Regions from separate parts of the Carnobacterium sp. 1290_CSPC genome, predicted to be linked through region 1. Evidence: predicted binding sites of a transcription regulator. Region 1 holds the regulator's gene; the other holds the start of a gene.

Region 1 (4,441 bases):
GATTAATTTCTAAAACAGAGGTAGCAATCCGGTTGATGAAGTACCTATCATGGCTGACAAATAATAGGGTACCATCATATTCGATCAAGGCATTCTCTAATACTTCTTTAGAATCAATATCCAAATGGTTGGTTGGTTCATCGAGAATCAGGAAATTATCATGTTCCAAAGCGAGTTTCGCCAATTCAAGTCGGGCTTTTTCCCCACCAGAAAGTGTTGCTACAGACTTGGTCACATCATTTCCAGTAAATAAGAAGGAGCCAAGAATAGTGCGAACATCTCGTTCCATCATGGATGGATGTTCGTCCCATAACTCGTGAAGTACATCTTTTTTTGAATTTAAATTGCCTAATTCTTGGTCATAGTACCCAATTTGTAAGTGAGCGCCATATTCGATAGTGCCGCGTATAGCTGGAATTTGTTTAATAATTGTTTTGAGTAAGGTTGATTTACCTACACCATTTGGTCCAACAATTGCAATTGCTTCCTGTTTGCGTAGCTGGAATGAGATAGGTTCAGCCAAAACTTTATCTGGACTATACCCGACGGCTAATTTATTGGTTTGTAAAACATCATTCCCAGAACTTTCAGCAACGGAGAACTGAATGCGTGCGGTTTTTTCATCGTTTAATGGCTTTTCAATTTTGGTCATTTTCTCTAATTGCTTACGACGTGACTGTGCCATTTTTGTCGTTGAGGCGCGCACAATATTACGTGCTACATAGTCTTCTAATTTGGCGATCTCTTCTTGCTGCTTTTCGTAAGCTTTCATTTGCATGGTGAGACGCTGTGCCCGTTCTTTCAAGTAGAATGAATAATTCCCTTTATAATAATGGATACCTTGGTGCGCCATTTCATAAGTCTCATTGGTAACGGCATCTAAAAAATACCGGTCATGGGATACGATTAATAAGGCACCAGGATACTTTGGTAGATAGTTTTCAAGCCAAGTCAAAGTCTCGATATCTAGGTGGTTAGTTGGCTCATCTAGAATGAGTAAATCTTTCTTCTCGAGTAGGATTTTCGCTAAAGCAAGACGCGTTCGTTGACCTCCAGAAAGTGTTGAAATCTTACGGCTATAGTCTTCGTCAAAAAATTGGAAACCGTGTAATACCATGCGGATTTCAGATTCGTATCCGTACGCATTAAAGCGAATCAAGTCTTCTTGAAGTTTGTCATAGCGATTGAGCGCAACTTCATATGCCTCTGTATCTTGCATAAGTTCTTCATCTGCTAAGGCAAGCGCAGCGGTTTCTGATTCCTTTATTAATTTGATTACAGGTTCAAATACGGAAACCATTTCTTCATAAATTGTTCGATCACCAGAGACGGCTGTGTGTTGGTCCATATAGGCGATGGTTGTTCCTTTAGTTAAGGAAACTTGACCGTCATCAGGTGCTTGAATGTTGGCCAACATTTTTAATAATGTTGACTTACCGGCACCATTACGGCCAACTAGCGCGATGCGACTGTTGTGTTGGATTGTCAGTTGTACGTTTTCAAAAATAACTTCTACGCCATAGCGTCTAGCTAGATTTGAACCTTGTAATATGATCATAGTAGGCATGATCCTTTCATTAGATAGTCTTATTATTTTACCACAAAAAAATTTGAGTAATCACTGGAAACATTTTATAAAAAATTGCATTATTTAACATATACTAAAAATCACGAATGAAACACCCTTGTGTTATTTTCACAAACTTGTTATACTGTTTAAGAAATTATTTTCTAAACTAGAAAGAGGACTGAACATGCGTAAAATACCCAAAGCAACCGCCAAAAGATTACCGCTCTACCACCGTTACCTACGTGTATTTAAAAATATGGGGAAAACACGTGTTTCTTCTACAGAATTAAGTGAAGCAGTGAAAGTTGAAAGTGCAACGATTAGACGTGACTTTTCATACTTTGGTGCCTTAGGTAAACGAGGGTATGGCTATGATATTGATGCTTTATTAGACTTCTTTGGTAAGACACTAAGCCAAGATCGTTTAACAACAGTTGCATTAGTTGGTGTAGGTAATCTTGGTAATGCCTTATTGAACTATAACTTTAAAAAGTCAAACAACATACGAATTGGTGCTGCTTTTGATATCAATCAGGATATCATTGGTACGGTCCACAATGGTGTGCCTGTTTATGATATGAAGGATTTGACGCAACAATTAAAATTAATGGATATAGAAGTGGTCATCCTCTCGGTACCTGAAGCAGTTGCTCAAGATATGATACCATCGTTAGAACAAGCAGGTATCAAAGGCATCTTGAACTTTACGCCAGTGAGATTAGATGTACCGGATAGTATCCGGGTGCAAGATGTAGACTTCACGAACGAACTGCAAACCTTAATCTACTTCATCTCAACAAATTCATAATATATGTGCTAGCTATATGCTAGCAAGCGAATAAGCCGAGATCTTTAGTCTCGGCCTTTTTTTACCTTAATTGCAGGGGAAGTTTGTTGAATTTCACATATGAAATCTTAAATTGTTTGCAATTTTTACTAAATTACAATAAATAAAAAGATTATGATTTCGAATTAAATTGGCGTAGTACGTTTAGCGTCTTTAACAAGTCAACTATTTCATACGCTGCAACAGCTAGTGCTAAGTATACTGTCCAATTCCATCCAGAACCTTCCACACTGCCGATGGCGAAGGTAACGGCTAGGAAAATAAATACTAGTTTGAATAGTAATAAAAATATTACTGGTCCTTTTAACATAAAAAAACTGACATTCCTCTCTTATATAACATATTTTGACTTTTATCAAAATTTACCACATTCTTCAACTACTAAAAATAACTTAAATTCCGCATAAAATCAAGGTTTTCGACTTATAAAGAAAAATAGGTCAAAAAAAGTCAATCTTTCTCTTGCAATTCATATTTGATTGTTTTAAGATAAGAAATGTAGAGGTTAGCAGTCAAACATAGAGAGTGCTAATCTCTAAAATAACCAAGTAATTTAGCTTGGGTTTGACAGATATTTTATATAAATGGAGGGACATGTAAATGATTAAACCATTAAACGGACGCGCAGTTGTGAGAGTTGAAGAGGCTAAAGAGCAAACAGTTTCAGGTATCGTATTACCGTCAGCTGCCAAAGAGAAACAACAAGTAGGTGTTGTTGAAGCAGTTGCTGAGAATACGGAAGATTTCACATCACAATTGAAAGAAGGCGACCGCGTTCTATTTGAAAAATATGCAGGTTCAACATTTGAATATGATGGTCAAGAATTATTAATTATTAAAGAAAGCGATATTATCGCAATTGTAGATTAGTCAATTTATCAATATTTACAGATTAATAACAGTATGAAATTTTATGAGGTGAATGAATAAATGGCAAAAGATATTAAATTTTCAGAAGATGCACGTCAATCAATGGTTCGTGGGATTGATATATTAGCTGATACGGTGAAAGTAACTTTAGGACCAAAAGGTCGTAATGTTGTTTTAGACCAAAGTTATGGTTCGCCGCTAATCACTAACGATGGTGTAACCATCGCTAAAGAAATTGAATTAGAAGATAAATTTGAAGATATGGGTGCAAAACTAGTTGCTGAAGTAGCTTCAAAAACAAATGATATCGCTGGTGACGGTACAACAACTGCCACTGTTCTAACTCAAGCAATTGTAACTGAAGGTATGAAAAACGTTACTGCTGGTGCTAACCCAGTGGGTGTTCGTCGCGGGATTGACAAAGCAATTCGCGTAGCTTCAGATCGTTTATCTGAAATTTCAGTTCCTGTAGATTCTAAAGGCGCAATCGCTAACGTTGCGTCAATTTCATCAGGCGACAGCGAAGTTGGTGACTTAATTGCAGAAGCAATGGAAAAAGTTGGCCAAGATGGCGTCATCACTATTGAAGAATCTCAATCAATTGATACCTCTCTAGATGTTGTTGAAGGTATGCAATTTGACCGTGGTTACCTATCTCAATATATGGTAACTGACAATGACAAGATGGAAGCCGTTTTAGAAAATCCTTATATTTTATTAACAGATAAAAAGATTTCTAATATCCAAGACATCTTGCCAGTTCTAGAACAAGTTGTTCAAGAAGGTCGTGCATTATTATTAGTAGCTGATGATATTGATGGTGAAGCATTACCTACATTAGTGTTGAATAAAATCCGTGGTACTTTCAACGTCGTTGGGGTAAAAGCGCCAGCCTTTGGTGACCGTCGTAAAGCAATGTTAGAAGATTTATCTATCCTAACAGGTGGTCAAGTAATTACTGAAGATTTAGGACTTGAATTAAAAGATACGACAATTGATCAATTAGGTTCTGCTAACCGCGTTGTAATCACAAAAGATGAAACAACTATTGTTGAGGGTGCGGGCGATAAAGAGCAATTAGCACAACGTGTTGCCCAAATCCGTAGTCAAATTGAAGAAACAACTTCTGAATATGACCGTGAGAAATTATTAGA
Region 2 (4,441 bases), on a different contig from region 1:
CGACAATGGCCCCTGATGGTACTGTAGCGATTGTTTTGGTAATAAAAGTAAGAAATACTACTAAAACGACAAAATCAGAAATTGTTAATGAAGCATCATATATGTTCATTATAAAGGAAATAGCCAAAGATACATAGATAGCTGCACCACCTAGATTTAGTGTGTAGCCTAGGCACGTTACGCCAGATGAGATCACTTTTGGGACTTTATTTTCTTCTAAACGTTCGATAAGTGAAGGTAATACAACACTTGAACCGCCTGTAATAAAGGCGATAAAGCTCAAGTCAGAGATGGATTTAAACAATGAAATATAGGATACGCCAAAACTGTACGCAATGATGGGATAAATTACTAAGGCGGCTGTTAGGTATGCGATGTATAGCCAGAATAGGAAACTAAATACAGAAGAAATACCTGAAATTCCATAAGTTGCAACGTCATAGGCTAGGAATCCGAAAACCCCGATTGGAGCAAATTGAATGGCATAGTCAACCATTTTGAAGATGGCCTTTTTCCAAGAATTAAAGAAAGCGATAACTGGCTTTGCTTCATCACCAATTGCGATTAGGCCTATACCGAGGAAAATAGCAAAGAAAATGATTGGCAATAAGCTACCATCAGCTAAAGTTTGAAAGATATTGCTTGGAATAATACTTAAGACAAAATCTTGTAAGTTAATCCCAGTCGCAATCCCATCAAGTGATTCGGTAGAGATTTCACCAAGTGCTACATCACCGCCAACATTCACTAGTCTACCAAATACCAAGGTCAAGCCGATCAAAAAGGTGGTTACGAGGAAAAAGTAGCCAATGGCCTTAAAGATGACCTTCCCTAGTTGATTCCCACCACCGATTTCTACCACTGATAAGACAATTAATGGAAAAACGAGTGGCACGACGAGCATTTGGATGAGGTTCATAAAGAGATCTCCCAGCATACCAAAATGACTACTGATGCCTGGGAAAAAGTACCCAACGGCGATACCTAAAATGGCAACTATGAGTATCTGTACCAATAAATTAGGTTTTTTAAACATACATATTCCTCCAATCATTTATCAAGACCTACTTTAGTTTGTTAGCAATAGGTCTCTAATAGCTTGTTTCGTAGTATAGCACTCAGGATTTTATAGTAAATAATCGAATATCGGTCACTATTGGTCTAAAATTGAAACACATTAATTACCGAACAGATGTGATGTAGTGCATACATTGTGAAGTATGGCGGAAATAAAGACAATTTTTATAAATTTCCTAAATAACGGATATTTTAATCACTTAGTTTCCGTAATATTGGCAATTAAATATAATTTCCGTTATAATGGATATCAAGGAGGTGCCTCATGTCTAAAAACTATATAGCGATTATCGGTGACTTAATTGATTCAAAAAAATCAGCTGACCGAGAAAACTTACAAGAAAACTTATTAGAAAGTTTTGCTACAATTAACCAAAACTACGGTGACATCATCGCTTCAAAATTAACGATAACCTTAGGTGATGAATTTCAAGTGCTGATTAAACCTCATCACCAAGTGTTTCAAATGATAGATGACATCCAACGACTCATTCCCCACCCCATTCGCTTTGGGATTGGTTACGGGTCAATAGCCACAGAGATTGATCCTGAAGTCAGTATAGGCGCAGATGGCCCTGCATACTGGCACGCTAGAAGCGCCATTGAATCAGTCAAGCAACACGATTACAGCGGTAATTTACGTCAAGTCTTTACTGGTCTAGAGGGAAAAGATGACACCATCAATACCCTGCTCTTACTGACGGATACTATCCGGTCAAGTTGGACTAAAACCCAGCTATATGTCTTCAATGGACTTTTAGAGACGGGGATTTACCAGCAATCATTTAATCAAAAAGCACTTGCTAAAAAATTAGAATTATCACCCTCAGCTTTAAGTAAACGACTAAATTCAGCCAATATTAAAATCTATCTAGCTGGAAAAGAACAGCTGGCACGTTTCATTCAGGAGGTCGATGATACTGATTCATAATGCCATCACACTCGTATTATTAATTGCCCACTTTCTAGGTGATTACCATTTTCAAAGTGAGAAACTGTCAGAAGCCAAGAGAAAGAGTCACGCCGCTCTTGCTAAACACCTAGCTATCCATGGATTACTTTTGTTTATATCATGGTTACTCACTTGGCAGTCGAATATGATTCTCTTATTTTCAGCTGTATGGCTAGGACATATCATCATTGATTTACTGAAGGTGACCGTACAGCGGAAGTGGATATTCCAGGCAGAACCGATTCCTTATATTTATCTGATTGATCAATTGCTACATATTTCATTGATTGTCGTCTTAAGTCAGGTTGTTTTCCCGGCATCCGGTGACGTCTCCGTATCCATACCTACATTGGTCTTGAAATGGACCTTACTGACGGTATTAATAACCAAACCCGCGAACGTTACCTTTAAAGTGCTTTTCAATCAATATCAAAATTACACCGACGATACAGTTGACCAAACTGAAATAGTCACTGTTCCTGGTGCAGGCGCTATGATTGGGAATTTAGAACGAATTTTATCAGCTATATTCCTGTCATTAAATGCCCTATCTTCCATCGGCTTAATCTATACTGCGAAGTCTATTGCCCGCTTTAAACTGATTGAGGAGAACCAAGGATTCGCCGAATACTATTTAATCGGTACCTTATTTTCCATTCTATTTGTCGTCGTATCATACTTTTTTATATTTTAAGAGACATCTTACTTAGCGATTTAGGCGATTGTTAAGTAAGATGTTTTTTGTGACGCTCTTCACTTAAACTTATAAGATATATTTGAGGTCCTACAAACCTATGTAAGCACTTTAATTTTAATCTTTTTTCGTCAAAAGTTTGATATTAGTCAAGGAAAACGACAATCTGACTAGCGTATACTTGGGTGGTGAAATAGTACACAATATACTGAAAGTGGTGAAAATACATGGATTTTAAATTCACTGATGAACAAGAACTACTCCGTAAGATGATTCAAAAGTTTGCGGAAAAAGAAATTGCCCCAAGATACGAAGAGATTGAAAAGGAAGGCTACCAACAAGACCTAACGGATAAAATGGCGGATGTTGGGATTGTAGGGATTGCTGTCCCTGAGGCTTATGGTGGCGCTGGCTACGACTTTGTAACCCAGACTATGGTGATTGCTGAACTAGCAAAAGTTAACCCCGGTGTTGCCTTTACCCTTGAAGCCCACTGGAAAGCAATCGACCAGCTTGTCATTTATGGTAGTGAAGAAATCAAGGCCCGTTGGTTACCTAGGGCTAATCGGGAGTTATTTACCTTTGGACAGACTGAGCCAGCTAGTGGGTCTGATGCTTCTACCCAACAAACAACAGCTGTTCAGACTCCAGATGGTTGGTTATTGAACGGGAATAAGGCTTTCTTAACCAACGGTGTCAAAGCCGCATCTATGTACCTTATTTTAGCCATTACCAGTCCTGAAAAAGATACCGAACATAGCCGGACTGTCTTTATCTTAGATAATCAAAATCCTGGTTTTGAAAACGGTCGTGTTGAAGACTTTGTGGGGATGCGCGGATGTCCAGTCGGTGATATTTACTTGTCAGATGCCCTTGTACCGGATATTGACCGCTTAGGTGCTATTGATCAAGGGATGGAAATTGGACACAATGCCCACCATACAGCCCGGTTTTTAATGGGTGCACTAGCGGCTGGTATTCAAGATGCCGCCTTGAAAGCTTCTATCAACTATATTCAAGAGCGTGAACTATTTGGCGGTAAGATGTCTCACCTTGATGGGATTAAATTTAGAATCTCTGATATTGCCATGGGCTTACATGCAACAAAACTAATCATCTACCAAGCTGCCTGGTTAAGAGATCAAGAAGTTGACCATAAGATGGAGACAACAACCGCTAAATTATTTGGCTCAGATCAAGCCTTGCAAGCGGCTAACCACGCTATGCAGATTTTTGGGGCTTATGGTTACTCTAAAGAATATCCAGTTGAGCACTTATGGCGTGACGCTAAGGCCTTGCAATATGCTGAAGGTGCATATGAAAAACTCCAATTAGACATCGCAAATTCAGTCTTATTTGAATCTAGAGAGGAATTTATGCTATGAAAATCGTCGTGTTTATAAAAGAAATCCCTATCAGTAACCACGTTAAAATTGACCCAGAAACGAATAACCTTATTCGGAGTGGTGTTCGCGGCCGTATTAACCCCTTTGATGAACATGCCATTGAGACTGCTGTTCAGTTAAAAGAAAAATTTGGTGGTACAGTATCTGTTGTCAGCATGGGCCCTGATTCTTTTAAATTGAGCTTGCATGAAGCCCTAGCCATGGGTTGTGACGAGGCTTATCTACTATCTTCACGTGCCTTTGCTGGGTCAGATACCTTAGCAACTGCTTATACCCTAGCTCAAGCTGTACGCAAGATTGGGAACGTGGATC

Evidence for each region. The regulator Rex, encoded in region 1, represses fermentation and respiration genes when NADH is low (regulators of the CRP and FNR family bind a similar motif). The targets are predictions, from matches to a motif close to TTGTGAANTANTTCACAA.
Region 2: AC973_RS03400 (acyl-CoA dehydrogenase family protein) is a predicted target of Rex. The motif match lies at 2,910-2,927, and genes of this name have one in related genera.

Annotation. Positions count from the first base shown of each region.
Region 1 is NZ_JVVG01000076.1:63,095-67,535, reverse strand. It holds gene AC973_RS07110 (ABC-F family ATP-binding cassette domain-containing protein) at 1-1,558, opposite strand, end outside; gene AC973_RS07105 (redox-sensing transcriptional repressor Rex) at 1,755-2,378, shown strand; gene AC973_RS07095 (co-chaperone GroES) at 3,018-3,287, shown strand; gene groL (chaperonin GroEL) at 3,348-4,441, shown strand, end outside.
Region 2 is NZ_JVVG01000048.1:33,800-38,240, reverse strand. It holds gene AC973_RS03415 (dicarboxylate/amino acid:cation symporter) at 1-1,036, opposite strand, end outside; gene AC973_RS03410 (SatD family protein) at 1,343-2,008, shown strand; gene AC973_RS03405 (DUF3307 domain-containing protein) at 1,992-2,723, shown strand; gene AC973_RS03400 (acyl-CoA dehydrogenase family protein) at 2,951-4,108, shown strand; gene AC973_RS03395 (electron transfer flavoprotein subunit beta/FixA family protein) at 4,105-4,441, shown strand, end outside.